Regions from separate parts of the Sphingomonas brevis genome, predicted to be linked through region 3. Evidence: predicted binding sites of a transcription regulator. Region 3 holds the regulator's gene; each other region holds the start of a gene.
What was found. Region 3 encodes LexA, which represses DNA repair genes until DNA is damaged. Its sites were predicted from a motif close to GTTCCNCNCTTGTTCT; they were not measured.

Region 1: a site for LexA is predicted at 6,911-6,926, ahead of LZ518_RS12065 (ImuA family protein). Genes of this name have one in related genera too.
Region 2: a site for LexA is predicted at 5,314-5,329, ahead of LZ518_RS08590 (ribonucleoside-diphosphate reductase subunit alpha). Genes of this name have one in related genera too.

The regions. Positions count from the first base shown of each region.
Region 1 is NZ_JAMGBB010000001.1:2,334,075-2,344,064, forward strand. Features, by position in the region: gene LZ518_RS12045 (class I mannose-6-phosphate isomerase) at 1-244, shown strand, start outside; gene LZ518_RS12050 (acetyl-CoA C-acetyltransferase) at 244-1,419, shown strand; gene LZ518_RS12055 (error-prone DNA polymerase) at 1,422-4,664, opposite strand; gene LZ518_RS12060 (Y-family DNA polymerase) at 4,661-6,190, opposite strand; gene LZ518_RS12065 (ImuA family protein) at 6,117-6,857, opposite strand; gene LZ518_RS12070 (hypothetical protein) at 7,168-7,317, opposite strand; gene LZ518_RS12075 (rhodanese-like domain-containing protein) at 7,417-7,854, opposite strand; gene LZ518_RS12080 (phosphatase PAP2 family protein) at 7,978-8,511, opposite strand; gene LZ518_RS12085 (hypothetical protein) at 8,783-9,136, shown strand; gene LZ518_RS12090 (acetate/propionate family kinase) at 9,149-9,990, opposite strand, start outside.
Region 2 is NZ_JAMGBB010000001.1:1,667,474-1,677,463, forward strand. Features, by position in the region: gene LZ518_RS08550 (helix-turn-helix domain-containing protein) at 31-420, opposite strand; gene LZ518_RS08555 (hypothetical protein) at 599-1,240, opposite strand; gene LZ518_RS08560 (CREC-EF hand family protein) at 1,627-2,133, shown strand; gene LZ518_RS08565 (helix-turn-helix domain-containing protein) at 2,159-2,365, opposite strand; gene LZ518_RS08570 (DUF2975 domain-containing protein) at 2,367-2,885, opposite strand; gene LZ518_RS08575 (DUF3617 domain-containing protein) at 3,055-3,615, shown strand; gene LZ518_RS08580 (VOC family protein) at 3,699-4,103, shown strand; gene LZ518_RS08585 (diacylglycerol/lipid kinase family protein) at 4,121-4,984, shown strand; gene LZ518_RS08590 (ribonucleoside-diphosphate reductase subunit alpha) at 5,368-7,245, shown strand; gene LZ518_RS08595 (hypothetical protein) at 7,340-7,570, shown strand; gene LZ518_RS08600 (hypothetical protein) at 7,570-7,851, shown strand; gene LZ518_RS08605 (hypothetical protein) at 7,851-8,195, shown strand; gene LZ518_RS08610 (ribonucleotide-diphosphate reductase subunit beta) at 8,199-9,254, shown strand; gene LZ518_RS08615 (hypothetical protein) at 9,262-9,990, shown strand, end outside.
Region 3 is NZ_JAMGBB010000001.1:513,988-523,977, reverse strand. Features, by position in the region: gene pyrG (CTP synthase) at 184-1,818, opposite strand; gene secG (preprotein translocase subunit SecG) at 1,888-2,232, opposite strand; gene tpiA (triose-phosphate isomerase) at 2,295-3,047, opposite strand; gene LZ518_RS02785 (peptidylprolyl isomerase) at 3,129-5,066, shown strand; gene LZ518_RS02780 (anthranilate synthase component II) at 5,080-5,664, shown strand; gene lexA (transcriptional repressor LexA) at 5,720-6,370, shown strand; gene LZ518_RS02770 (VOC family protein) at 6,497-6,841, shown strand; gene LZ518_RS02765 (ComEC/Rec2 family competence protein) at 6,842-8,908, opposite strand; gene gltX (glutamate--tRNA ligase) at 9,002-9,990, shown strand, end outside.

The DNA of each region.
Region 1 (9,990 bases), 1.8 Mb from region 3:
CACCAGCGTCGGCGCCCAAAGCAGGGTATTGGTCGGCGGCCCGCATTTCGGCGTGGCGTGGTGCGCGGGAGTGGCGCCGGAACTGCCTTCGCTGATGCACGACGTCCAGCTGCTGCCGATCGATGCTCCGGTGGGGCAGCTGAAACCCGGCGAATGCGCATTGATTGACAGCGGGGCGGCGAGGAGTTTGACCAGTGAGGGCAAATTCGTGCTGGCCTGGTCAACCGAGATAGGGGGGAACTGATGGCCGAAGCCTATATTGTCGAGGCGCTGCGGACCGCAGGTGGCCGGCGCGGCGGGGCTTTACGCGAATGGCACCCGGCCGATCTCGGCGCGGCGGTGCTCGACGCGCTGGTGGTGCGGAGCGGCATCGATCCGGCGGCAATCGAGGATGTGATCGTCGGCTGTGTCAGCCAGGTTGGCGAGCAGAGCTTCCACATCGGACGCAACATGGTGATGGCGTCCGACCTTCCCGACAGCGTTCCGGCGGTCAGCATCGATCGGCAGTGCGGCAGCTCGCAGCAAGCACTGCATTTCGCCGCCCAGGCGGTGATGAGCGGGACTCAGGACGTTGTGATCGCCGCCGGAGTCGAAAGCATGACCCGCGTGCCGATGGGAACGCCGGTGATTCTGCCGATGCAGGCCGGGATCGGCATCGGTCCGTGGCCGCAATCGATCAAGGGGCGCTACGGCGTCGACCAGTTCAGCCAGTTCACCGGCGCCGAAATGATGGCGCAAATCTACGGATTTGACCGGGAGGAATTGGATCGCTTCGCCCTGTCGAGCCACCAGAAGGCTGCGGCGGCGACCGAAGGTGAAGCGTTCGAACGCGAGATCGTGATCGTCGAGGGACTCGACAAGGAAGGGAATGCTCGCCGCCACGACCGCGACGAGGGCATCCGCCCCGACGCCAGCCTTGAGGCGCTGGCCGAGTTGAAGACTGTCGCACCGGACGGGATGATTACCGCCGGCAACGCCAGCCAGGTCTGCGACGGTGCGTCGGGCGTGCTGGTGGTTTCAGCAGCGGCGCTGAAGCGGCACGGGCTGACGCCGCTGGCAAGGATCGACAATCTGACGGTCACCGCCGGCGATCCGGTGATCATGTTGCAGGAGCCGATCCCGGCCACTCGGCGGGCGCTGGAACGGTCCGGCCGCAAGCTCGACGAAATCGATCTTTACGAGGTCAACGAGGCGTTCGCGCCGGTGCCGCTGGCGTGGCTGAACGAGCTCGATGCCGATCCCGACAGGCTCAACGTCAATGGCGGCGCGATCGCGCTTGGCCATCCGCTGGGCGCGAGCGGAACCAAGCTGATGGCGACCCTCGTCCATGGGCTTCGAGCACGCGGCAAGAGGTTCGGCCTGCAGACGATGTGCGAGGGTGGCGGGATCGCCAATGTGACGATCGTCGAGGCGCTTTGATCTCAGTGGAAGTCGCGCGACTTTGGCAGGATGCGGGCATTGCGCGGATGGCCATGGCGCGGATCGGGCCCATTGCGCGGTCCATCGGCGGGCGACATCGGCGTGCGCATCGGCTGGTCGCCGGTCAGCTGATTCAATAGCGCACTGCGGTCAAACACGCGGCGGGCGATGAGGTGCATTACTCCTTCCTTGCTGCGCTGGATTTCGCCTTCGACCTCCATCAGCCGGGCAGCCATCACCTCGCGCCGGTAGCGCTCGAAATCGCGCGCCCATAGCAGCACGTTGGTGATTCCGGTTTCATCTTCCAGCGTGAGGAAGAGGGCATTGCCCTTGCCCGGCCGCTGCCGGATCAGGACGACGCCAGCTACGCGCTCGATCCGCCCGTTCCGGGCATTGGATGCGCCGGCGCAACTGAGCACGCCTTCGCTATCGAGGGCCTGGCGCAGGAACTGCATCGGATGGCCCTTCAGTGACAGGCGCGTGACCTGGTAATCGGTCACCACTTCTTCCGGTAGCGGCATCGCCGGCAGCCCGGCATCCCTTTCCTTGCCCAGTTCGGCTGCCTCGGCATGGGCGAACAGCGGCAGCACGCCCTGCGGCGTGCGCCGCGCTTCCCATAAAGCGTCGCGCCGCTTGAGATCGATCGACCCAAAGGCATCGGCATCGGCCAGCAAATGTAACGCCCGCGACGGCAGCCCGGCGCGCTGGGTCAATTGCTCGACCTGGGTGAAGCCCGCGCCCCGTGCGGCAACCAGTTTCTCCGCCCATTCCTTGCGGAAACCGTCGACCTGGCGAAAGCCGAGCCGGATCGCATGGCCGCCATCCTCTTGGCCCTCGAGCAGATTGTCATAGTCGCTGGCGTTGATGTCGGGGGGGCGCACTTCGACCCCATGTTCGGTCGCATCGCGAACCAGCTGGGCGGGCGCGTAGAAACCCATTGGCTGCGAGTTCAAAAGGCCGCAGGTGAACACCGCGGGATGGTGGCACTTCAGCCATGCCGAGACATAGACCAGCTTGGCGAAGCTTTGGGCGTGGCTTTCGGGAAAGCCGTAGCTGCCGAACCCCTTGATCTGGTTGTAGCAGCGCTTGGCGAAGTCGCGGCCGTAGCCGCGGCGGACCATCCCCTCGACCATCTTCGATTCATATTGATGGATGGTACCGAGATTGCGGAAGGTGGCCATGGCGCGGCGGAGGCCGTTGGCCTCATCGGGGGTAAAGCCGGCGGCGACAATGGCGATCTTCATCGCCTGTTCCTGGAACAGGGGCACGCCGAAGGTGCGGCCGAGCACCTCCTGCAGTTCGTCCGGCGGATGGGGCGGGCCCGGTGACGGCAGCTCGACCTCTTCCTCTCCGTTACGGCGGCGGAGATAGGGGTGGACCATGTCGCCTTCGATCGGTCCCGGACGAACCAGTGCCACCTCGATCACCAGATCGTAGAAGCAACGCGGCTTGAGGCGCGGCAGCATGTTGATCTGCGCCCGGCTTTCGACCTGGAACACCCCGATGCTGTCGCCCTGGCAGAGCATGTTATAGACCGCCGGATCTTCGGGCGGGACGGTATCAAGCTGCCAGTCACCGAGCCCGCCCAACCGCATCAAATCGAAGCTCTTGCGGATGCAGGTCAGCATGCCGAGCGCCAGCACATCGACCTTCATCAGCCCCAGCGCATCGATATCGTCCTTGTCCCATTCGATGAAGGTGCGATCCACCATCGCCGCATTGTGGATCGGCACGATCTCGTCGAGCCGGCCTTCGGTCAGCACATAGCCGCCGACATGCTGCGACAAATGGCGGGGGAATTGGATCAGCCGGTCGACGATTGCCTTCAGCCGCGCGATTTCCGGATTGGCGAGCGTCAGCCCGGCCTCGCCGTAGCGATCCTCCTCCAGATCATTTTCGAAGCTGCCCCAGATAGTGCGGGCGAGCCGGGCGGTGACATCTTCCGAAAGACCGAGCGCCTTGCCGGCTTCGCGAACCGTACTGCGCGAGCGATAATGAATCACCGTCGCGGCGATCCCCGCCCGCTCGCGACCGTAACGGCGATAGACATATTGCATCACCTCCTCGCGCCGTTCGTGCTCGAAATCGACGTCGATGTCGGGCGGCTCGCGGCGTTCTTCGGACAGGAAGCGGGTGAACAGGAGGTTGTTCTCGACCGGGTCGATCGGGGTGATGCCGAGCAGGTAGCAGACCAGCGAATTGGCCGCCGACCCGCGTCCCTGACAGAGGATCGGCGGGTCCTGCTCGCGCGCATATTTCACAATGTCGTGAACGGTGAGGAAGTAATTTGCATATTGGCACTTGCGGATCAGGCCGAACTCCTCGTCCAGCACCTTTCGCCATTTGCTCGGCAAGCCGTCGGGAAAACGGCGGTTGGCCTCTTTCACCACCAGATTTTCGAGCCAGCCCTGCGCGGTCCAGCCATAGGGCACCGGCTCGTGCGGATATTCATAGCGCAGTTCGTCGAGCTTGAAGTGGATGCGGGAAAGAAAGTCGAGGCTTTCCGTGACCGCTTCAGGACAGTCGCGGAACAACCGGACCATTTCTTGCGGAGATTTCAAATGCCGCTCGGCGTTGGCGGCGAGCAGCCGTCCCGCGGACTGGATCGTCACGCCTTCGCGAATACAGGTCACGACGTCGTGCAAAGGCCGGTCGCCGGGCGAAGCGTAAAGCGCGTCGTTGGTCGCCAGCAGCGGAATGCCGATCCGCTCCGCCAGCCGTTTCAGTTTCGCAAGCTGGCGCCGATCGCTGCCCCGATGCGGCATCGCCGCGCCCAGCCACACCGCTTCGGGCCGCGCATCGGCCAGGCGCCGGAGCAGGAATTCATGGCTTTCATCGGCCATCACGATCAGCAACAGATCTTCGGCATGAGCGAGCAAGTCGGCGAAATGGAGGGTGCAATCGCCCTTTTCCGCCCGGCGGTTGCCGAGGGTCAGCAGCCGGGTCAGACGGCCCCATCCATGGCGCGTCGCCGGATAGGCGATGATGTCCGGGGTCGCGTCTGCGAAGACCAGGCGAGCCCCGACGATCAGCCTGAAGCCGATTTCCTCCGGCGTCATTCGGGCTTGCTCGCAAGTATCGTTGAGTGCGCTCCAGGCGCGAACTACTCCGGCGACGCTGTTTCGGTCGGCAATGCCGATGCCTTTCATGTTCAGCTCCAACGCCCGGCCGACCATGTCCGCCGGATGCGAAGCGCCGCGCAGGAAGGAATAGTTGGTCGCGGCGACGAGCTCGGCGAAACTCATGCGAACAGGCCGTGCAGATACCATTGCGGCTGAGGCTTTTCGTCGAACAAGCCATGGCGGAAGACCCAGAAGCGGCGGCCGCGCGCATCTTCGACCCGGTAATAGTCACGGGTCAGGCCGGCCTTGTCGACTGCGCCGTCCTTGCGCTTCCACCATTCGGACGCGATCCGCTCCGGCCCCTCGAATCGCTTGATGAAGTGATCCTTGCGGCGCCAGCGGAAGCGTCGCGGCGGGCCGTCGGGCACTAAAGCCATAACCTCGATCGGCTGCGGCGGATCGAACAAGTGAAGCGGGCGCAGCGGCGGTTCGCCGGGCGCCGGCTGGGGCCAGGAAGCACTGGGCTCGCCGATCTCGACCGCCGGCAAAGCGAGCTGCATCTGCTCGGGAATGTGGGTGTCGCGGGCGACGAACCGCTGGACCCGGCCACGTCCCAGGCGAGTAGCGATCTGGTCGATCAGGGCCGCGACCTTGGCTTCCTTCGCCGCGCCGCCTTCCAGGCTTAGCTGGGTGAGGGCCAGCGGTTCGGTGGCCGGTACCGCCAGGCGGATGAGATCGAAGCCGAAACCGGGATCGATCGGGTCATTAAGGCCTTCGATCCGCTCATTCATCAGCCGGATGATCAGTGCCGGATCGCGGTTCGGCTGGCTGGTTTCGACGACAAGCAGGCGGACCAGCCCGTCGCTGCGAAAGAAGAAGGCCTCGAATCGCCGTCCACCCTCGTGCCTTTGCTCCAACTGCCAACCGATTTCGGCGGCCAGCTCGCCCAACACGGCAATCGCATATTCGGTGCGCGCCACCGGCTCGGCGAAGCGCCGTTCGGCAAGGATCGGAGCGAGGGGAATGCGCGGCTCGATCGGCCTGGCGGCCTCCCCAAGCATTTCCCGCAACGCGGTAACCGCCTCGGCTCCAAAGCGGGCAGCGATGGCGCTCATTGGTCGCCTGGCCAATTCGCCGACCGTTTTGAGCCCGGCGCGAAGCAGGCCTTGCGTCGTGTCCGGTGCCAGCTCCAGCGCCGCCACCGGCAACCGCCGAATCGCCGCCGCCTCATCCTTGGCGGGAACGGCCTGATATCTTGCCAGGGCATGGGCCGCCCTGGGCGTATCGGCGAACGCCAGCCGTACCGTCATTCGAAGCGTCGCCATGCGGGCCTCGACATCGGTTGCCAGCCCTTTCTCGCCGCCAAGCAAATGGCTGCAGCCGGTGACATCGAGGATCAGCCCGTAGGGAGGGTCCAGTGCGACCATCGGCGTATAGCGGATGCAGCCATCGGCCAGCCGTTCGAGCCAGGCGCGATCAGCCGCTTCGTCCTGCTCGACCGCTTCCAGCAGCGGCACCCGCGCCCGCGCATCGGCCAGCGCCATGCCCTGTTCCAGCCCCAGCGATCGCGCCGCCTGATCGACTGCCGCCAGGCGCAGCGCTCCCTTCACCTTGCGGGCGAAGGCAAGCGGGACTTCAGGCGCTAAGCCGCAATTCGGCTGACGCCGCAGCCGGTCGGCCGGCAGGAAGGGAAAACACAGCGCCAACATGCGCCGGCTCTCGGAAGATGATTTGGTCACGATCCCACTCCAGGCGCCAGCGCATGCCCGAAGGCCCGGCGCGACGGCGCAGCAATTCGATTTCGAACATCGGCGGCCCGGGCGCATTGGCCTCCAACGGGCGTGACGGCGCCGCACCGACCGACCAGCGCGTGTCGGCCGCACTGGGCAGCGGTTCCGCTTCCAGCCGCAGCATGAACAGGGTCACCCCCGATTGCTCGGTGGCCAGCGCCAGCCGCCGGCTGACGGTTAGATCGAGCTCGGGGCATTTGCCCCAACATTCAACCACCAACGCCTTAAGGCCGGAACATCGCGCCGCATCGGCCGCGCTTTTGAGCAGCCCTTTAGTGTCCGGAGCGATTCCCAGCACCAGCGCATCCGGCTCGCCGCCCAATTCGATGAGGCCGGGAGAATGGATAAAGCCGCCATGCCGCTCGGCCTTGTCGCTGCGCAGCCAGAAGATCGGCGTTTGGCGGCCTCCGGTCCTGAGTGCGAGCATCGCCGCGAAGCCAGCGGCGCTCGGTCCATCCGCGGCCTCGGCTGCAAACAGCTCATGCACTCGGCCCCGCGCCAAACCGCCATCCAGCGCGGCGTCGAGCGCCATATGACCGGTCGCCACCCGCCGGTCGGCGGACAGCAGCCTGCCTCCGGCAATCAAGGCCAGATTCCGCCTGATCACAGCAAGAGAATCAACCGACTCGCGCATCATATGTTCCTGATTTGTTCTCAGGTGCGCTTCGGCCTGCGAAGAGTCAAGCGGATGGATTTGCGAGGATGCGGTAGCCGACGCGCGCGAGACGCCCCGTCATTCGCAAGCCGATCGACCTCGAGGAACTGATGCCCAGGATTGCCTGACGCTTGAACCGGAAAATGGCGCCTTCAACTCAGACATGGAAGCCGGTCTCCATGTCCCCGATGGCTTTCTCGACATGACGTGACCGCCTGCCACCTTTTGCCGACAGTCGAGCTTAGTCCCGCCGCTGGTCCTTACGCCTATTTTCCTTCCGCCGGTCACCCTCGGCCGGGATATGACGTGCATCGCCGCCCTTCCGCCTGTCGTCACTCCTGCGGTCTTCGCCATTGCGGCGGTCAGGCGCTTCCTTGCCAACTTCAGCCATGGGTCTCCCCTCCCGTTGGACCGAGTATTTGGAGAAAGCGCTGCTGCTATTTAAGTGTCAAGCTATAGACCGCTTTCCATCCATTGGGGACATTGGCGTTCAATATATGACCTCGGCCAATTGGGTGGCATTGGCGCTGCCGAAGCCAGTTTCCAGTTTGAATCCTTCGTCGATCCATCCGGTAATGCCGCCGGCCATGACCTTTACCGGAAGACCGAGCCGGGCGAGCCTGAGCGCACCTCTGGCTGCGCCATTGCAATGCGGGCCCGCGCAGTAAGTGACGAACAGCGTGCCTTCGGGCCATTCGCGCATCCTCGATCCGATGATCTTGCCATGCGGCAGGTTGATCGCACCCGGCACATGTCCTGCGGCAAAGAGTGCGGGGCCACGTACGTCCAGCAGCACGAAACCAGGTGAGCCCGAGGAAAGCGCGTCATGAACATCCCAGCAATCGGTCTCGAACGTAAACTCTGCCTCGAAGTGGGCCTGCGCGACTTGGGGAGGAGCGGCGCGTACGGCCGTGACGGAATTGGACAACGACGATCTCCTTCAAATTGTGTCGCGGGGCCTAATCGCCGGTCGCAGCCAAGGCTAATCAATCTGCCAGCGGGTCCGATAAGCGATATTTATCCGTGCGCGGCTACAAGCGTCGGCCCTTCGCTAAAAGCGCATCGCCATGGTGACTCCACCTCCATGGGCGTCTCCCCACGGGAGCCATTGCACCCCTTCATCCTTCGGGCTGGTCAATAGAAAGCCCGCGGCTTCGCCGATTGCGGCGCCCACTATCACATCATGTACGAAATGCTTGTCGGCCTTGACGCGGGCTACTCCGACGAATGCGGCGACTGCGTGGGCGGGGAGGCCGATTTCCCAGCCGTAACGCTTTTGCAGCGTTGCCGCCGCCGCAAAGCTTGAAGACGTGTGGCCGGATGGAAAGCTTTTGTCGTCGCTTTCGTCAGGACGCTCTTCGTGGACAATGTGCTTCAGGCTGAAGGTGACGGCATAGGAAGCGCCAAGCGAGAAGGCAGCCTGTTTAGTGCCCTGCCAGTCGCCCTGAACAGTTGGAAGGCCGAGCGCCGTCAGGACAAGCGCATCGCGGCCGATGTCGCTGGCAGTTCCCCAGCCCTTGTCGCTTGCTTGGGCGGGAGAGGCCAGGAGCAATGCTGCGCCGATTGAAATAACCAGGCGGGACATCTGCTACACATACACCATTGCCGAGCAGTTGCGGAGGACCATGTTGCGACGCTTCGGGATGGCATTTCGCCATGCGCAAACGGTCAAATCTCCTTTCACCCGATGACCGCAATGGGTGACAAGCGGACGCTATTGAACCGCGTCCAGGAGCTCCGGTGAAATCCCAATATCGGGCGTCCGCGATCGATCCTAGGCCGACGGGATTACGGCCAAGCGAACCATATCTAGCCCGCGGCCAAGTTCGCGATGCATTCCTCCCGAGAGAGAAGCGATGGCTCACGCCCAAAGCCCGAACCGGGAATTCGCCGTAGGACCGATCGAGCGTGGCAGCGCAACCTTCAGCATCGAGGAGCTGGAGACCGGCTTAAGGACGCTTGGCCGGCGCGATGGCGATCTTAAGGATTTCTGGGATCAGAACATCGATGCGTTCAGGCAAACGATCCTGTTCGCGATCCACGAAACGTCCGAGGCGCTCCTGTCGCCAAACATTGCGCTTCAGTCGCGGGTTGAACTCGAGGGCCAGCTGGAGATGCTGGCCCAATATCTCAAACTAGCCGTTCAATATTCGGCGCAGCCCCCAGCCAATCCGGCCGGCCGTACAGGCGTCGCCCGCCGGCTCCATTGACGCATCGACTCTTCAGAGGTTGAGCAAGGTGGAGGTGTGCCGCGCAATGACGCGTTCCTCGTCGGTCGGAATCACCCATAAAGGAATTTGTGACGAGGCCGCATCGATGCGCCCTTCGGCCCTCGCATTGGCGTCCTCGTCCAGCTTTGCGCCCAGCCAACCGCATCCGTCGACGACTTCCGCGCGTGTCCTCGCGTCGCGCTGACCGATACCGCCGGTGAAGACCAGCCCGTCCAGTCCGCCAAGGGCCGCCGCAAGCGAGCCGATTTCCCGGACAATCCGGTAGATGAAGAGATCGATGGCCTCACGCGCCCGCGGATCGTCCGAAGCACGGAGCGTGCGCATGTCCGACGATATCCCGGAAACGCCGCCGAGCCCGGACTCCTTGTAGATCAGCTTTTCCAGGCCGCGCGCGTCCAGGCCTTTCTCGTCCATCAGGTAGATGAGCACGCCCGGATCGATGCTGCCGCAGCGAGTGCCCATCATCAGGCCTTCGACGGCCGTAAACCCCATCGTCGTCGCGACGCTCTTCCCCGCCTTCATCGCGCAAAGGCTGGCGCCATTGCCGAGGTGGGCGACGATGACCCGGCCCGCGGCCAGGTCCGGAGCGATTTCCTTCAGGCGCCCGCGAACGAATTCATAGGATAGGCCGTGGAAGCCGTACCGGCGAATTCCGGATTCCGTCAGTTCGCGGGGCAGGGCGAACTGCTGGGCCAGCGCAGGCTGCGAGCGGTGAAAGGCCGTATCGAAGCAGGCCACCTGGGGAATATGAGGCGCGGCCACGGCAATTGATTCAATCGCCACCAGATTATGCGGCTGGTGAAGCGGTGCCAGCGGGCAGAGTGTTTTGAGCG
Region 2 (9,990 bases), 1.2 Mb from region 3:
TGGCAGTGGTTCCTTCAACTCAACAAGATTTCAAACCGCCGGAATCGCGTCGGCGGCGATCTCGGACATTCCAAACCCGTCGAGGCAGGACGTCATGAGCGCCTCGCCGCGGCTGGTCAGCTTGACGAAAATGCGATTGGTGCCGCGCCCGCCCGGAGTAAGCTCGACCATTCCGCGATCCTTAAGCGTATGGACCCAGCGCAGCGCGGTACTGAAGGTGGCATTGGTCGAACGGGTGAGCTCGGTCACGGTTGGCGACGGCAATGCCCTGCCGGCATAGAGGATCAGCAATATCTCCCAGGACGGTTCCTTGTTGAGGCCGCCCGGCAAGACTTCCGCTCTCCATCGGCGCAGCTGGACCAGCTGCGACGCCAATCTTGTCGGGCGATCCCGGCGATCGGGTTGAGCCATGATGTTCATTACTTTGCTGGAACGTAATCGGCGCTCAGCGGTCAACATGCCGGACCGACGAACGGCGCGATGACGCGACGAATTGCGCGTTCGGTTCAGGACTGATCGCTCGCCCGCAACGAAAAGGGCGTGACCGCTTTTGGCGGCCACGCCCTCCTCACACTCGCTGATCGGTTACGATTGCTGGTTAGTCGATCGGCGAGAAGCCGCAGGGGAAGCGGCGGTTGAGCTCTTCGGCACGCCGGATCTCGACCAGGCTCAGCGTGGCCGGCTTGGCCTGGATTGCACCAGCCTTCACCTGGACCGCGGCAGCCTTGGCGACGGTGGCGGGCTTGAGGCCGTTCATCAGGCGGATGCTCTTGGGAGCGACCGCGACCGTGGCGGGCTTCAGGCCGTTCATCAGGCGGATGCTCTTCGGGGCAACCGCGATCGTGGCGGGCTTGAGGCCGTTCATCAGACGGATGCTCTTCGGAGCGACCGCGACCGTGGCCGGCTTGAGGCCGTTCATCAGGCGGATGCTCTTCGGAGCGACCGCGACGGTGGTGGGCTTGAGGCCGTTCATCAGGCGGATGCTCTTCGGGGCGACCGCGACGGTGGCGGGCTTCAGGCCGTTCATCAGGCGGATGCTCTTCGGGGCGACCGCGACGGTGGCGGGCTTGAGGCCGTTGCCGGTGATCACGGCCCTGGTGCTAGCGATCGCTTGCGCGACCGACTTGGCAGCAAATTTGAGCGCCGGCGCGGCCGGCTTGGCCGCCGGGGCGACCGTGGCATGAGCGCCGGTCGAGACCAGCAACGCGCACAGAAGCAAAGATTTGCCGAGCTTAATCATTGAATTTTCCTCCGTGGCCACGTCGGCCAGCCACTATTGGTCGCCGCGTGAACAGGAAGGCGAATGACTCTCCTGGTGAGCAAAATGGATATGGATTGAGGGAAAGCGGCCTATGTTGCGGTGATTGGTGATTGGATGCGCCGAATGGCGAAATAGTGCGACGAACCGCAACCACTTGGCCTTCCGGAATCCCATAGCGGACGCCGCCGATGCCGGCGCATCGCCAGGCCGAGTCGGATCGCTTCCCGCATCGTTGCCGCACTTGCATGACGCCGCGATTCATGCGGCCATGGGCGCTCGGTTGCCTGACCGTTTTGGGTCTGCCCTTGCCTTGAAATTCGCGCCTGTCGGATTAGTCTTCGGACCAATTGAGCGGGAGGATGACCATGTCACGAACGACCTGGGTCACGATTGCCCTGTTCGGCGCAATGTCCGCCGGCACGGCGCACAGCCAGCAAAAAGCGGCAGTTGCGCCGGCACCTGCTCCGGCCGTCCAGCAGCCGATCGCCCGGGCTCAGTTCATCCGAGAGATGGACACCGAATTCAACAAGATCGACGCGGACAAGAATCGGCAATTGTCTCGCATCGAAATCGATCAATTCCAGAAGCTGCAGGCCATAGCCCAGGCCCAGTCGCGCAACCGCTCCCTGTTTGCCCAGTTGGATGCGGACCGCAACGGCCAGCTCAGCCAGGCGGAATTTGCCAAGCTTACCCCGCCACCGCCGACCGCCGGCGCCCAGCAAATGCTGACCCGCATGGATTCAAACCGGGATAACCAGGTCAGCCAGATTGAATATCGCGCGTCCACGCTGGTCAATTTCGATCGGCTCGATGCCGACAAGGACGGTTATGTCTCACCTGCCGAGATGAAGGCCGGGGGAATCGGCCGATAGGGTCGGCCGGCCCTGATCGCTCAAGCTAGTCGGATTGGAATTCGAGCAGGTCGCCGGGCTGGCACTGAAGCACGGCGCAGATCGCCTCGAGAGTGGAGAAGCGGATCGCACGCGCCTTGCCGGTCTTGAGGATCGACAGGTTGGCAAGCGTGATGTCGATCCGCTCGGCAAGCTCGGTCAGCGTCATCCGCCGGTCGTGAAGCAGATCGTCGAGCTTGACGGCGATCGCCATGTCAAACTGTCCCTTCCAGATCCTCACGCATCAGCGTGCCTTCGGCGAAGACCCGGGCCAGCACAAAGGTCAGGATGATCGCCAGCCAGCTGTTGATCGAGAATCCGGCGTCGAGGTGAAATGGATGCTCGGGCGTCGAGATGATCTTGCCGATACCGCCGATGGTTATGCTGATCAGTTGCATTGCCACCAGCAGCCAGGCGATCGCATGCAGCCGGTATGCATTGGCCGCCACGAACGGATCGCCGGCGCGGACCGTTTCAACCATTGCCAGCAGCCGCTTCAGGATCATGTAGCTTAGCGGGACCGCGGCTACCCCGAGTGCCGCGATGCCGCGCATCGCCCACATCACGGTTGCGGCATCCGACATGCCGGCCACGCCCAATGCGCGCATCGTCCAGGGCTGATTGATGAAGGTGAAGGCGAGCAGGCCCAGCACGCACGCCCCGAACAGCCAGTTGAGGACGATCAGGATGCGCAGGAAGACATAGGCGACAGGCAGGGCTGACGAGCGGCTCATTACGGTAACTCCCGAATCACTTATTGATAAACGATAAGTTATTTATCGTTTTTCAGCAAGTCTGGTTTGCACGCGCTGGTTCGGCGACGATTGCAATGAGGCCCAACTGCCATATGCTGCACGGCCGAGGCCCGGCGCCTGTCCGGCGTGGCCAACAGGGGGAAATGGCATGAAGCGCTTGATCCTGGCTTTGCCTTTATTCTGTCTCGCGGCGTGCGGTTCCGATCCCGAGGTCAAGGCCGACAATGCCAAGCCCTCCGAGGTTGCCGCCAAGATGCGCGACGCCGCCGGCAAGGGCAGCTTCGTTCGCCCCGGCCAGTGGGAGCAGACCGTCAGCCTGCTCAAGATCGAGGCGCCGGGAATGCCGCCGGAAGCCAGGGAATATATGCAGCGAGCGATGGGCACGGCGCAGGTGCACAATGTCTGCCTGAGCAAGGAGCAGGCCGAAAATCCGCGCGAGGATTTCTTCACCGGGGCCGACAAGAATTGCACTTACGAGCATTTCAACTGGGGCGACGGCAAGATCGACCTCAAGCTGATCTGCAAGCATGAACAGGCGGTCACTACCATGGCGATGGCCGGCACCTATTCGCCGGACAATTATGTGCTGACCATGACCAGCACCAACAATGCCGCGACCGAGTCCGGCGACATGGTGATGACGATGAAGGTCGAGGCGAAGCGGGTCGGCGAGTGCAAAGGCGGCGATACGCCGGTCGCCGCCAACTAGGCTTCACAAGGCCAATTCGCCGACTTGCCAGCCCAATCGTTCCTGCTATGTTCCGTCTCTAACTGACGAAGGGAGCGACTCGCATGATCGGTTACGTCACCTTGGGCAGCGACAATATGCCTCGCGCGCGGGCTTTCTACGACGAGCTGCTGGGCAGCACGATCGGCGCCAAGCGGATCATGGAATTCGGCGACGAGACGGGAGGCTTCACCATGTGGGGCACGGGTTTCGACAAGCCGGGGCTGGCCGTCACCACCCCCAACAACAAGGAGCCGGCGGTGGCCGGCAACGGCAACATGACTGCGATCGCGATGAACAGCCGCGACAAGGTCGACCAGATCTACGGCAAGGCGCTGGAACTGGGCGGGACATGCGAAGGCCCTCCCGGCGTGCGCGGCGATGAAGGGCCACAGGCCTTCTACGGCGCCTATTTCCGCGATCCCGATGGAAATAAGCTGGCGGCCTTTTGCATCGGACCGGCCGCATAGGAGTTTCCGCTTCCTGAATGGAAGCGTCCGTCATCCTGAATCGCAACAGATGCGGCCTCGACGAGGTCGCGGCGGCCCTGCGCGCGGCCGGTATTGAGGCGAAGGTCGACGCGGTCGACGGCGACCTGATCGCGGACCGCGTCGAGGCCGCCGTCAAGGCCGGGAGCAAGCTGATCATCGTCGGCGGCGGCGACGGCAGCGTCAGCAGCGCGGCCCAGGCGGTGGCCGGGACGGATGCCACGCTCGGCATCCTGCCGCTGGGGACCCTCAATCATCTGGCGCGCGACCTCGGCATTCCATTCGATCTGGCCAAGTCGGTCGACGTAATTGCCGGCGGGCAAGCGCGTGCGATCGACGTCGCCGAGGTCAATGGCCGCATCTTCGTCAACAATGCCGCGATCGGCCTCTATCCGCTGATGGTGATGGACCGCGAGCTTCAGCAGCAGCGGCTTGGCCGGTCGAAGCGGCTGGCGATGCTGGTCGCCTCATTGAGGACGCTCACCCGGTTTCATCACCAAAGGCTGCGGATCGGCGCCGATGGCGGCGAAGCCCGGATCGATACCCCGCTGCTGTTCGTGGGCAATAATGATTATCAGCTGGCGCTTCCCGCCGCCGGCCAGCGCGACCGGCTCGATGACGGGCAATTATGCGTGATGGTGATGCGCAAGAAGGGCGTTCCCGGATTCCTCGCCGCGGTCATGCGCGCGCTGCTTGGCATTCCGCGGCCCGACGACATGGTACGCCTCGACACTGTCTCCAGCCTTGCCGTCGATAGCGCCCGCTCGGCGGTCACCGTGGCGCTGGATGGCGAAACGCTGGCGATCAAGCCGCCGCTCATATTCCGGATCCGGCCAGGCGCGCTGAAGGTGATCGCGCCGTAAGGCCGATCGTTTCGCGGATGGACCGTTAACCGAGCGATCCGTGGCTCACCGCAACGGGTCTCCCAATGTTCGTGACTCAAAGGTCACAGCCCCTCTCTGGGGGCTCATAAATTTTCACATCGCATTAATTTATATCTTGCGTCCCAGCCCCGTTTAGACACAATATCTGGTTTCAACGTTGGGGGGTTACTCAATCTATTGTGGTTGGGACGGAAGATGACTATCTTCCGTATGCGCCCGCTCGTGCCCTGTGGATATCGGGGAAACGGGCCACGAAAAACCCCCGCGGCGCTTGAAAATGGAGTAGGTTCGGGGCCATGGCACCGAGTCGAACAGAAGTAGAACAAGCCGTCATCGAACGGCCGCAGGAACGGGGAAGTACGATGGATTTTGCAACCACGAGCGAAGTAAGCTCCGACGACGTCTCGCACGCCGAGACCAAGCGCGACAGCAAGACCGTCGATGCCAAGAAGTTCGACGTCGCCACCGATTCGGAGCGTGATTCGCGGCTGACCGAGTTCGGCAAGGAAACGCTGCGCGACCGCTATTTGCTGCCCGGCGAATCCTACCAGGACCTGTTCGCCCGCGTCGCCGCCGCTTACTCGGACGACGCCGGCCATGCGCAACGCGTCTACGATTATATTTCCAAGCTGTGGTTCATGCCGGCGACGCCCGTGCTGTCGAACGGCGGCACCGGCCGCGGCCTCCCGATCAGCTGCTACCTGAACAGCGTCGACGACAGCTTGCGGGCGATCACCGATATCTGGAATGAGAATGTGTGGCTGGCCTCCAAGGGCGGTGGCATCGGCACCTATTGGGGCAATGTCCGGGGGATCGGTGAGTCGGTCGGCCTCAACGGCAAGACCAGCGGCATCATTCCCTTCGTCCGGGTGATGGACAGCCTGACGCTCGCCATTTCGCAGGGCTCCCTGCGGCGCGGTTCGGCCGCCTGCTACCTCGACATTTCGCACCCGGAGATCGAGGAGTTCCTCGAGATCCGCAAACCGTCGGGCGACTTCAACCGCAAGGCGCTGAACCTGCACCATGGCGTGCTGGTCACCGACGAATTCATGGAAGCCGTCCGCGACGGAAGCGAGTTCATGCTCCGCAGCCCACGCGACGGAAGCGAGCGCGGCAAGGTCGACGCCCGCTCGCTGTTCCAGAAGCTGGTCGAGACCCGGCTTGCGACCGGCGAGCCCTACATCATCTTCATCGACCAGGTGAACCGGTCGATGCCCAAGCATCACCGGGACCTCGGCCTCAAGGTTTCGACCTCCAACCTCTGCAGCGAGATCACGCTTCCGACCGGCCGCGACCATCTGGGCGCCGATCGCACCGCGGTCTGCTGCCTCTCGTCCCTCAATCTCGAAACCTGGGATGAATGGAACGGCGACAAGCAGTTCATCGAGGATGTGATGCGCTTCCTCGACAATGTCCTTTCCGACTATATCGCCCGCGCGCCGGACGAGATGGCCCGCGCCAAATATAGCGCCGAGCGCGAGCGCAGCGTCGGTCTCGGCGTGATGGGCTTCCACAGCTTCCTCCAGGCGCGCGCCCTGCCGTTCGAAGGCGCCATGGCCAAGTCGTGGAACATGCGCATCTTCAAGCATATCCGCGCCCAGGTCGACGAAGCGTCGATGATGCTGGCGCAGGAGCGCGGCCCCTGCCCCGACGCGGCCGACATGGGCGTGATGGAGCGGTTCAGCTGCAAGATGGCGATCGCGCCGACCGCGTCGATCTCGATCATCGCCGGCGGCACTTCGGCCTGCATCGAGCCGATCCCGGCCAACATCTACACCCACAAGACGCTGTCCGGCAGTTTCTCGATCAAGAACCCGTACCTTGAGAAGCTCCTCACCGAAAAGTCGAAGAATGCCGAAACGGTGTGGAGCTCGATCCTCGAGCGGGGCGGCTCGGTCCAGCACCTCGACTTCCTCACGACCGAGGAAAAGGACGTCTACAAGACATCGTTCGAGATCGACCAGCGCTGGCTGCTCGAGCTTGCCGCCGACCGCACGCCCTACATCGACCAGGCGCAGTCGCTGAACCTGTTCATCGCCGCCGACAGCGACAAGTGGGACCTGATGATGCTCCACTTCCGCGCGTGGGAGCTGGGCATCAAGTCGCTCTATTACCTCCGTTCCAAGTCGGTGCAGCGCGCCGGTTTCGCCGGCGGCGTCGAGGCCGACAACACGACCGACCTCAAGGAAATCCAGCTCGCGTCGAGCACGGATTACGACGAGTGTTTGGCGTGTCAGTGATGGTTCGTCTTGTCGCCCCAGCGAAGGCTGGGGCCCATGTCCTCGACGGCATGGATGCCAGCCTTCGCTGGCATGACGGAAAAGGATTCAACCAATGACCACGATGCAGATCGTCGAGCTGGCCGCCGCGGCGGCCCTCGTCCTGCTGTCGGTGGTGGTCTATCGCCGCAAGGGCGCGGAGGGCCAGGGCGGCTATGGCAACCAGGGCTCGGTGATCGTCCTGTTCATCGCCATCCTCCTCGCCGTCCACGGGCTCGGCCTGCTCGAATATCGGCCGTCGCAGGCAGAGATTGACCATGCCGCCGAGCAGGGAGGCAGCCAGTGATGAGCAGCACAATGAAGCGGATCGCACTCATTCTCGCCGCGTCGCTGGCGCTTTCCGCCTGCGTCGCGACCGTGACGCAGAGCACGGTCCAACCCGAGGCGCCCGGCTTCCTGCTGGGCGTGTGGCACGGCTTCGCCTTCCCGGTGACCTTCATCCTTTCGCTCTTCGTCGGCGACATCGCCATCTATGCCGTCCCCAACAACGGCCATTTCTACGATTTCGGCTATTTCGTCGGCATCTGCTTCCTGGGTGTCGGCGCGCGGAGCTCGAGGCGGCGGTGATGGCCTATCGCGACACCGACACCGGCTTCCTGCCGCTCGACCAGCATGAGCGCCCGCCGACCATGTTCGAATGGGTCGTCGCGGCCTTCGCCGTGCTGGTCGCGGTAGTGATGGTCCTGTCGGCCATCGCCGGCGAATCCGCCCCCGTGTGGCTGCGGCAGCTGCGCCTGTGGCCGATCGCCTTCGTCGAGCTGGCGGTGGCCTGGACCATGTGGCTCCGCGCCAATTCCAAGCGGCCCGAAGACAGCTATTCGCCGAGCAGCCTCAAGCTGCTGGCCCTCACCCTATCCCTGCTCGGTGTGGCGACGCTCGCCATCGCCACCAACCTGTTCAAAGGAGCGTAACCGATGCCACTGCTCGAAGCCCGCAAGCAGTATAAACCGTTCGAATACCCCTGGGCGTTCGATTTCTGGAAGCGCCAGCAGCAGATCCACTGGATGCCGGAGGAAGTCCCGCTGGGCGAGGATTGCCGCGACTGGGCGCAGAAGCTGACCGAGGGCGAGCGCAACCTGCTGACTCAAATCTTCCGCTTCTTCACCCAGGCCGATGTCGAAGTGCAGGATTGCTACCACGACAAGTACGGCCGCGTGTTCAAGCCGACCGAGATCAAGATGATGCTGGCCGCCTTCTCCAACATGGAGACGGTGCACATCGCCGCTTATTCGCACCTGCTCGACACGATCGGCATGCCCGAAAGCGAATATGGCATGTTCCTTCAGTATAAGGAGATGAAGGACAAGCACGACTATCTGGCGACCTTCGGCGTCGACAGCGACGAGGACATCGCCCGCACGCTGGCCATGTTCGGCGGCTTCACCGAAGGGCTGCAGCTGTTCGCCAGCTTCGCCATGCTGATGAACTTCCCGCGCTTCAACAAGATGAAGGGCATGGGGCAGATCGTCAGCTGGTCGGTCCGCGACGAGAGCCTGCATTGCGAAGGCATCACCCGCCTGTTCCACGCCTTCGTCAAGGAACGCGACTGCCTGACCAATGCGGTGCGCGACGACATCATCGACTGCTGCCAGAAGACGGTTCGGCTGGAGGATGCGTTCGTCGACCTGGCGTTCGAGTTCGGGCCTGTCGAGGGCATGACCGCCAAGGAGATCAAGAAGTATATCCGCTACATCGCCGACTGGCGGCTGGGGCAGCTGGGCTTCAAGCCGATCTATATGGTCGACGAGCACCCCCTCCCCTGGCTCGCGCCGTTGCTGAACGGCGTCGAACACGCCAACTTCTTCGAAACCCGCGCGACCGAATATTCGAAGGCCGCGACCCGGGGCACGTGGAACGACGTGTGGGACAATTTCGACCGGCGCCAGAAGGCCAAAGCGGCGAACGACGCACCGGCCGGCGAAGGCGACGGCGAGGATATGTTCGCGAGAGCTGGAGTGGCGGCGGAGTAGAGGGGCAGTGGCAACCCTGACGGACGGCATCAAGGATCTCGTTCGTCCGCCTTTCGCAAACTACGATGTAGTCGTCTATTTCGGCTGCGGCCTATTTTCGCTGCCTTTCTTATTTCACTACATCGCTTCCCCGAAGGAGGCTGGCTTCCTAGCGCTCGAAGTTGCGACTGGCGTGCCATTCGCGGACTCCGCAATAAAGACGCTGTTTGCGCTGTTTGCGGTTTACATTCTTGGCCACCTCTTAGCGTTTTTGTCATCCCTTTTCGTGGAAAAGACTGCCGAACTCTTGTTGGGTAAGATGAGCGACGCGAGCATCCTCGGGCACCGTCGCCGGGATCAACAATCATTCGATGAGATCAAGGATTGGGTGAAGCGCCGCTGGAAGTTGGCATGGCGGAAAGGTTCTCGCGCTCGTAGCCTCATCCGCCTTCTATTCTTCTTTCCCGTCTCTTTCTCTTTTGTGTTGGCCTACGCGATAAAATGGTTCGGTTATTTCACGAGCCGAATTCCCGAGGCAGTATATGAGCGTGTAAAAACGAGGCTACAGAACAAGCGCCTCCCAACGCCCGGACACACTAAAGATTGGTACAAGGCGACAGAGCATTACGTCATAGCCAACGACCCTACCGCCGTTCCAAGAATGTACAATTATTTGGTCATAGGCGGACTCTTCCGCTCGCTAACTTTCTTATTTGCTTGTTGCGCTTGGATGGAATTTGCCCGCCTCGTCGGTGCT
Region 3 (9,990 bases):
AGCCGAGGTAGCGCCTCTGTCGATGAACGCCAAATGAATCGGCATGAGGCGCGGAGCCGAAGCCTGGCTTCGGCGAACAGTCGACGAATGCCGGCCAGCGCGCGCAGCAGCGACTGACGTCACGAATTCACTTCGTGACGGCCCCCTGTCCCGCATGCCGATCATCAAGTCCGGGATGACAGCTTAGACCAACCTGCTCTGCTTGACCGCGGCCGCCACAAAGCCGGCGAACAGCGGGTGCGGGTTGAACGGGCGGCTCTTCAGTTCGGGATGGAACTGCACGCCGATGAACCAGGGATGGTTGGGCCGCTCGACTATTTCGGGCAGCTCGCCATCGGGCGACATGCCGGAAAAGATCAGGCCGCCCTTTTCCAGCGCATCACGATAATGGACGTTGACCTCATAACGGTGGCGGTGGCGCTCGCTGATTTCGGTCGTGCCATATTGCTCGGCCACCTTGCTGTTGTGGCCCAGCTTGGCGGCATAGGCCCCCAGCCGCATGGTCCCGCCCAGGTCGGTCTCCGCATTGCGCTTCTGGAGGCCTTCGGGGCTCATCCACTCGGTTATGAGGCCTACGACCGGCTCGTTGGTCTCGCCAAATTCGGTGGTCGAGGCATCCGAAATTCCGGCGGTATTACGGGCGCCCTCGATGCAAGCCATCTGCATGCCCAGGCAGATGCCGAAGAAGGGCACCTCGCGCTCGCGGGCGAATTGGACAGAAGCGATCTTGCCCTCGCTGCCGCGCTCGCCGAACCCGCCGGGAACCAGGATGCCGTGCAGCGGCTCGAGCTTGGCGGCGAGGTCGGCATCTTCGCCCTCGAACATCTCGGCATCGAGCCACTGAATGTTGACCTTGACCCGGTTGGCAATGCCACCGTGGACCAGCGCCTCGCGCAGGCTCTTGTAGGCGTCCGGCAGGCCGACATATTTTCCGACAACGCCGATCGTCACCTCGCCCTCCGGATGGTCTACCCGGTCCATGATGTCGTCCCACCGCGCCATTTCCGGATCCGGCGCGTCGGTAATCCCGAACACCTTCAGCACTTCGGCATCGAGGCCTTCGGCATGATATTGCAGCGGCACGTCGTAGATCGAACGGGCGTCCAGCGCCTGGATCACCGCTTCCTGGGGAACGTTGCAGAACAGGGCGATCTTGGCGCGGTCGCTCTCGGGGATCGGCCGGTCGGCGCGGCACAGGAGGACGTCGGGCTGGATGCCGTAGCTCGTCAATTCGCGGACGCTGTGCTGGGTCGGCTTGGTCTTCAGCTCTCCCGCCGCCGCGATATAGGGGACCAGCGTAGTGTGGACGAAGCAGCTTTGGCCACGCCCAAGGTCGTTCTTCAGCTGGCGGATCGCCTCGACGAACGGCAGGCTTTCGATATCGCCGACAGTTCCGCCGATCTCGCAGATGACGAAATCGAGGCCCTCGATGTCGGCCTGGGCGAATTCCTTGATGGCGTTGGTGACGTGCGGAACGACCTGGACGGTCGCCCCGAGATAGTCGCCGCGCCGCTCCCGAGCGATGATGTCCCGGTAGATGCGGCCCGACGTGATGTTGTCCGACTGATGCGCCGAAACGCCGGTGAAGCGCTCATAATGTCCAAGGTCGAGGTCGGTCTCCGCCCCGTCGTCGGTCACATAGACTTCGCCATGCTGATAGGGCGACATCGTACCGGGATCGACGTTCAGATAGGGGTCGAATTTCCTGATGCGCACGGAATAGCCGCGCGCCTGCAACAACGCCCCGAGGGACGCTGCGAGAAGACCTTTGCCAAGCGAGGAAACCACGCCGCCGGTGATAAAGACATACCGCGCCATGGGAGTCGGGCCTTACGGGCGCTTTGCCATTCGTGGCAAGCGCCCGAGTCAAATAAAGTTGAAAAAGCGCTACTGAGCGAGCGGGACGGCAGGCGTAGTCTCGTTGCCGGCCGGGGGCGCCGTGGGAGCAATCGGAGCCTGCTGCACCGGCTGCTGCTTCACCAGGCTGGTGTCGACGGCGGTCGATTCGCGGCTGACGCCGGCAATCGCAGCCAGCACGATGGAGATGGTGATGAACAGGCCGCCCAGGATCGCCGTGGCGCGGGTCAGGAAATCCGCCGCCCCGCGGGCGGTCATGAGGCCGGCCGAGGAACTGCTGACACCAAGGCCGCCGCCTTCCGAACGCTGCATGAGAATGACTGCGACAAGCGCCGCCGCGACCAGGGTCTGGACGACCAGCAGGAAGGTGAACATTGAAAAGGCCTAACCGAAAAAAGGAAATTCGGACCGCCAGATAGCGGCGGATCCTGGATTGTTCAACGCGCTGCTTCGACGATCGGCAGGAAGTCGCTTGTCTTGAGGCTCGCCCCGCCGACCAGCGCTCCATCAACGTCATCGACGCCGAAGATTTCGGCGGCGTTCGTGGCCTTGACCGATCCCCCATAGAGAATCCGCACGCCTTCCCCTGCTTCTCCATAGGCGGCCTTCAGCCGTTCCCGCAGCGCGGCATGCATTTCGCCGATGTCCGCGATCGACGGCACCTTGCCGGTACCGATTGCCCAGATCGGCTCATAGGCCACGGCCAGACGGTCCGGGACGCCGGCCGAAGCAACGTCACCGCGAGGCAGGGAAGAATCGAGCTGGGACGACACCGTCGAGACGGCATCGCCCGCTTCGCGGACTGCATCGCTTTCGCCGACGCACAGGATCACCGACAGCCCGGCGAGCAGCGCCGATTCTGCCTTGGCTTTAACGTCGGCGTCGCTTTCGCCCTGCGCCTCGCGCCGCTCGCTATGGCCGACGATGGTCAAGCTGGCGCCGGCATCGATCAGCATGGCCGCCGACACACAGCCGGTATGCGCGCCCTTGTCCGACTGGTGCACATCCTGGCCGCCGATTGCAAAGCCTGGCGCTGCCCGCACGGCGCGCTCGATCAGGGTTGCCGGAAGGCACAGCGCGACATCGGCGCCGGCCGTCTCCGCGGCAATCGAAACGGCGGAAATTTCGCCGAGATCAGCCGCGAGGCCATGCATCTTCCAATTTCCCGCGACCAGCTTTCGCCGTGCCATAAATCTCCCCTTCAGCCCGCTTGCCGTTGTTAGATGCGGCCCCTAAAGCGGCGCGAACCTTTTTCAAAGCCAAGAGATCCCATGCTTTCATTCTTCCGCCGCCTGTCCAAATCCGCGGTCGGTACCGGACTGATGGTCCTGATCCTGCTGATGATCCTGGCCGGCTTTGCGATGCAGGACATCCGCAGCGTCTTTTCCGGCAATTTCGGGATGAGCAAGGGGACGCTGGTCAAGATCGGTGGCGAGCCGGTCAGCGAGCGCGACCTGGATAGTGCGATGAAGCGTGCACTCGCCGACGCACGGCAGCAAAATCCGGAAGCGAGCTATGCGACGCTCGCCAAGCAATTCGACCAAATTCTCGAGGCACTGGTCAACGAGCACGCGCTGATCGCTTTTGGCGAAGATCATGGTTTCGTCATGTCCAAGCGACTGGTCGACGGCGAAATCGCCGCCCTGCCGCAGACCAAGGGGCTCGACGGCAAATTCAATGAGCAGGCCTACAATGCCTTTCTGGCGCAGGAACAGCTCACCGATGCCGACGTCCGCCGCCTGATTCAGGTGGCGATAACCCAGCGGCTGATTCTGGCGCCCGCCGCAGTCGAGGCCAAAGTCCCGGTAGGGGTTGCCCGGCCCTATGCGGCAATGCTGCTCGAGCAGCGCGAGGGCCAGATGTCGGTGGTGCCGGCCGATATTTTCCGCGGAGGCCTCAACCCGTCCGATGGAGATCTTCAGTCCTTCTACACCCAGAATCGTCCGCGCTACATGGTTGCGGAGCAGCGAATCTTGCGGCTGGCCACGATCAGCCCCGAAACGGTAGCTGGAGCTGCCCCGAGCGAGGCCGAGATCGCCGCCTATTACAAGGCCAACCAGGCGAATTATGCCGGCAGCGAAACCCGCGTGTTGAGCCAGGCCGTGGTCCAGGACAAGCAGCAGGCCGACGGCATCGCGGCGCGGGCGAAGGCCGGTGGCAGCTTCGCCGCCGCCGCCGCCCCGGCAGGATTATCCGCTGCCGATGTGGCTGTCGGCCCGCAGACCCGCGCCCAATTCTCGACCCTTGGCGGAGCGGCAATCGCCAATTCCGCCTTCGCCGCCGCCAAGGGCGCGATTGTCGGACCGGTCCGGTCGGACCTCGGCTGGCACGTGATCAAGATCGAAGACATTCGCAATGCGACCGGCAAGAGCCTGGCCCAGGCGCATGATGAGATCGCCGCGCTGCTCGCGACGAGCAAGCGCAAGGAGTCATTGACCGACGCGGTGACCAAGGTCGAGGACAGGATCGACGATGGGGCCAGCTTCGCCGAGGCGGTTGGCGCTGCGAAGCTGCCGGTCGTTACCACTCCTGCGATCAATGCCGGCGGGGCTGCGCGCGGCGACGCCGCCTACAAATTCCCGGCGGAGCTTCAACCCGCGCTAAAGGCCGGCTTTGCGATGGCGGTCGACGACGACCCGGAAGTTGTCACGCTGGCAAATGACGGCGGCTATGTGATTGTCGCGGTCGACCGGGTCATCGAAGCCGCGCCTGCCCCGCTGGCGGAAATAAAGGATCAGGTCCGCGCCGACTGGATCCGCCGCAAGGCGATGGACCGGGCCCAGGCGGTCGCTTCCCAGATCGCGGCCAAGGTAGCGCGCGGCGAACCGATGGAAAAAGCTATCGCCGAAGCCGGTGTGGCACTTCCCCCGGTCGAGCCGGTTGTAGCGCGGCGCATCCAGATCTCGGAAGCCAATGCCGATGCCGCCGCGCCGCTCAAAATGCTGTTTTCCCTGACCCAGGGAAAAAGCCGCATGGTTGCCGACCCGCGCGACCGTGGCTTCTTCATTGTCAAAACCAACAAGATTGTGCCCGGCAACGCCTTTTCCGCGCCTGGCCTGATCGTCAGAACTCAGCGCGAGTTCGAGGGCGCGGTCTCCGATGAGCTCGGCCAGCAGCTGCTGGCGGCGATGAAGATCGAGCAAGGGGTCAAGCGCAACGATGAGGCGATCGCGGCCGCCAAGCAGCGCTATTCCGGCGCCGAACAATGAGCTGAGGCGGCCAGTGACCGCTCCGCGGATCCTGGTGGTCGATAACTTCGACAGCTTCACTTACATGCTGGTCGACTATCTTGCCGCTCTTGGCGCCGAGGTGGCGGTCAAGCGCAACGACGCGTTGACAGTTGCCGAAGCGATTGGTTCTGGCGCTGACGGCATCCTGATCTCGCCTGGCCCCGGCAAGCCCGAAGACGCCGGAATATCAGTTTCACTGGCCAAGGCGTGCATCGAACGGCGGAGATCGCTGCTTGGCGTCTGCCTTGGCCACCAGGCGATTGCGGTTGCCTGCGGCTCTGCCGTCGGGCGGACCCATCCGGTCCATGGCAAGATCGCCCAGGTGCGCCACGACGGCAGCGGACTTTTTGCCGGAATCCCCTCGCCCTTCGCCGCCACCCGCTATCATTCGCTGGCGGTAACCGATCCAAGACCTCCGCTTTTGCCCAATGCCTGGAGCGACGATGGGACGGTAATGGCGATGCGGCATGCCGACGCGCCGGTTCACGGCATTCAATTCCACCCCGAAAGCGTTGCCTCGGAACAGGGTCGGCCATTGCTCAACGCATTCCTAACCGCCTGCTTCGTTACTGCTTGACGCCGGACTTTTTGTTGCCTACACGTTCTCTGTTCGTTCCGCACGGAGGGGTCCGATGCTCACCGCCAAGCAGCACGAGTTGCTGAACTTCATTCACCAGCGGCTGTCCGCAACCGGCGTTTCGCCAAGTTTCGACGAGATGCGCGAGGCGTTGGACCTGAAATCCAAGTCAGGCGTGCACCGGCTCATCTCGGCGCTTGAGGAACGGCAGTTCATCCGCCGCCTGCCCAATCGAGCCCGGGCGCTGGAGGTGGTGAAGATGCCCGAGGTCGCGGCCCCTGCGCCAGTTGCTCAGGCCCGGCCGGTCGTGCCCACTGCGGCCAACGACACGATCGAAATTCCGCTGCACGGCCGGATCGCCGCCGGTACGCCGATCGAGGCATTGCAAGGCAATGAGGGCTTCGCTGTCCCTGCTGCCTTGCTTGGGCCGGGCGAGCATTATGCGCTGGAGGTGTCGGGCGACTCCATGGTCGACGAAGGAATTCTCGACGGGGACTTCGCCCTCATTCGCAAGGTCGACAGCGCCCGTGACGGAGAGATCGTCGTCGCGCTTATCGACAATGAGGAAGCGACGCTCAAAACCTATCGTCGCGAAGGCCAGATGATCCGCCTCGATCCCGCCAATCGTTCCTATGAACCGCAGCGCTATGACGAAAGCAGGGTGACCATTCAGGGACGCCTGTCCGGCCTGATCCGGCGCTACTGAGTTTGACTTACCAACCCCTCCGTTCGTCCTGAGCGGAAGCCCGAAGGGCTGTAGTCGAAGGGCGCGCATGGGGATGACGGAGTTCTGGGTCTATCTCTCGCTCAGGACGAACGGTTAGGAATGGACATGCCCTCACCCCGCATCGACTATGTCGAACTCCCCAGCGTCACGGCGCATGAGCTGACGCGCGGCTTTTACGCCAAGGCGTTCGGCTGGAAGTTCACCGACTATGGTCCCGACTATGCCGCGACAAGCAGCGGCGATGTCGACCTGGGATTGAACGGACAGCCGTCGGAGGCGCTGGCAGCGCCGCTCCCGGTGATCCGGGTTGACGATCTCGAAGCGGCATTCGACGCGGTGATGAAGTCGGGCGGGATCATCGCCAAGGCGATCTTTTCCTTCCCCGGCGGCCGGCGATTCCATTTCATCGACCCATCCGGCAGCGAATTGGCTGTGTGGCAAGAGGCCTGATCAACTCCTCCAAGGATGACGCGCGACCCTTTCGGCAACCGTGGAAACGCGCGGGCTGCCGTCGAGAAAAACTACGACGCCACCATTCTTCTCCAGAGATTGGCGGTCGAGCTTGAGCCAGCGCGGTGAGCATCCTCGCGGCAAGCGGCGATCGGCAACGACGATGTCGGCATCCGCGCAAGCCTTGGTAAGCTCCGCCCAGTCGATCCGGTCGCGGCCGCGGGTTGCGAGCAAGCGCCAAACCGTACCGTGCCGCACAATGTCGGCGACGCATGCATCGCGGCTGCAGCGGGCGAAACCCTGTTCCTCAAGGGAAAGCGGGTCGCCGTCATAGGCCGACGCCTCGCTCATCAGGTCACGGACAAAATCGCCGGTCCGGCTGCGGAGCAGGACGGGCACTCCATCGTCGCGGATCAAGGCCAGGTGCCGGCCATCGCCGGTAATCAATATGTCCGGAACCGGCGCCATGGCAGCGCCGAGCGCGCCCATCGCAAACGGCAAAAGGCCCCATCTCCGGACGGGACCGCTCCATAGGGTCAGCCATAGCCCGCCTCCAATCATCAAGGCGAACGCCCAGCTCGGCATGGTTGGCAGCATCGCGACCGCCCCCTCGGCCTCGCCCACCCGATGAGCCAGGACCAGCATGGCATCGATCGACCATCCGGTGGCCGTCCAAATGGGCGCGCTTAGGCCAAGCGGGTCCAGGATCAGCGCCAGCGCTTCCAAAGGCATGACGACGAAGGTGGTGAGCGGGATTGCGATGAGATTGGCCGCCACGCCGTAGAGGCCTGCGCGATGGAAATGATGAAGCGCGAACGGGATTAGCGCGAGCTCGACCACCAGCCCGGTCAGCAACAGGCCGACGGCGCCGCGCAATATCCTCGAGAACCGGCTTTCATCGCGCGGCCCAAACATTTTCCGAACCGGTTCCCAATGATGCAGCGCAATGATCGAAGTGACGGCGGCGAAGCTCATCTGGAAGCTCGCGCCGGCCAGCGCCTCGGGCCGGATCAGCAGCACCGCCAACGCCCCGACCGCGACCAGCCTCAGGCTGATCGCATCGCGGCCCAGCGCGATTCCGCCGAGTACCAGCAGCGCCGCGATGCACGCCCTTACGGTTGGCACCTGCATCCCGGTCAGCAGCGTGTAGCCCAGGCCCGCCAGCGCTCCCGCTCCCGCTGCGACCAGCACGAGGTTGAAGCGCAGCGCCAACCGCTCGCTGAGCGCCAGCAGTTTGAGCGTCAGCAACATTGCCGCGCTGATCACTGCGGCAATGTGCAGGCCGCTGACAGAGAGGAGATGGGCAAGGCCGGAGCGGCGCATCGCTTCGGCATCTTCGTCACCGACCGCGGACTGGTCTCCGGTCGCCAGCGCGGTGGCGATGCCGCCGGCCCTGTCCCGCAATTGCCCGCGGATATGGCGGCCGAGCCGTTCGCGCAGCGCGTCGAGGCCACCGCCTGGAGAGGGCTCGATAACCTCCACCGGGCCAATTGCGCGGCCGACCGCGCCGATACCCTGAAACCAGAGGTCGCGCGCGAAATCATGGCTGCCCGGCAACGCCATCGGCGGCGGAGGCTGCAGCCGCGCCCTGACACGGATCCTGGCGCCAATGCCTAGGCCGATCGCGACATCCTCGTCAGGAACCGAAATGCGTACCAACCGCGGCAGCCCCTGCGTGGCGGTAACAAGGGTAAGGCGAACGTCGCCCTTGGCGGCACGCATTTCATATCTGTCGACCCTCGCTTCGAACGCCGCGACCCGGGGCCGATCGAGCCGAGGCGCTGCGACATGCTCGCTTCGCCACCAGATCAGGGTGCAGCCGGCGGCGAACGCCAATCCGCCGAACTGCAAGGCCCCGCCAATGCGCCTGGTGCCGATCGCAGCCCCCACCGCGGCCAGGCCGAGGCCGAGCAAAATCGCCGCGCTCCAGCCGCTCCTGTCCGGAATCCATAGCCAGGCGGCGATCCCGGCGCCGAACGCGGCCGTGAACCACGGTGGCACCTGCGCCCGCTCATGCTCGAGAAAGGCTTCAACCGCCGCGAAAACTGCCGAAAATGCCGCAGGCAAAAAGCGTCGATGCGCCGGTTCCAGCGGCGCGTCCTCTGTGATAGGGGCGCTCGTCCAGTCCATTCGGCCCCAGCAGACAAGAGGAAAGATCGGTTGAGCGCAAGCGGCAAAATCGCCCAAGTGGGACAGCCTGTCGTAACCCGCTTTGCGCCCTCGCCCACCGGCTATTTGCACATCGGCGGCGCCCGCACCGCGCTATTCAATTGGCTGTTCGCCCGCCACCACGGCGGCAAATATCTGCTTCGGATCGAGGATACCGACAAGGTTCGCTCGACGAAGGAAGCGATCGACGCGATCCTGGACGGGCTCGACTGGCTGGGAATCGATGGAGACGGCGAACCCTATTTCCAGTCGCAGTTCGAACAGCGCCACGCCGAGGTCGCGCACCAGCTGCTCGATATGGGTGCCGCCTATCGTTGCTACATGACGCAGGACGAGCTGGCGGCGGCGCGCGAGAAGGCCCAGGCCGAGCGCAAGCCCTTCAAGATCAGCAGCCCGTGGCGGGATCGCACCGATTGGCCGGAGGGCGACCCCTATGTCATCCGCATCAAGGCCCCCCAGGATGGCGAGACGGTCATCGACGACCTGGTCCAGGGTCGCGTTACCGTGGCCAATGCCGAGATCGACGATTTCATCCTGCTGCGATCGGATGGAACCCCGACCTATATGCTTGCCGTGGTCGTCGACGATTTCGACATGGGTGTGACTCACGTCATTCGCGGCGACGACCATTTGAACAACGCGTTTCGCCAGCTGGCGATCATCAAGGCGATGGGCTGGCCCGTGCCGACCTACGCCCATGTTCCGCTGATCCACGGTTTTGACGGCGCCAAATTGTCGAAGCGGCATGGCGCGCTTGGCGTCGATGCCTATCGCGACGAGCTCGGCATCCTTCCGGAGGCGCTGTTCAATTACCTCCTCCGCCTTGGCTGGGGTCATGGCGATCACGAGATCATCAGCCGCGACCAGGCAATCGAGTGGTTCGACGTCGACCATGTCGGCAAAAGTCCGTCGCGGTTCGACCTCAAGAAACTCGAAAATCTCAACGGTCATTACCTCCGCGAGGCCGACGACACGCGCCT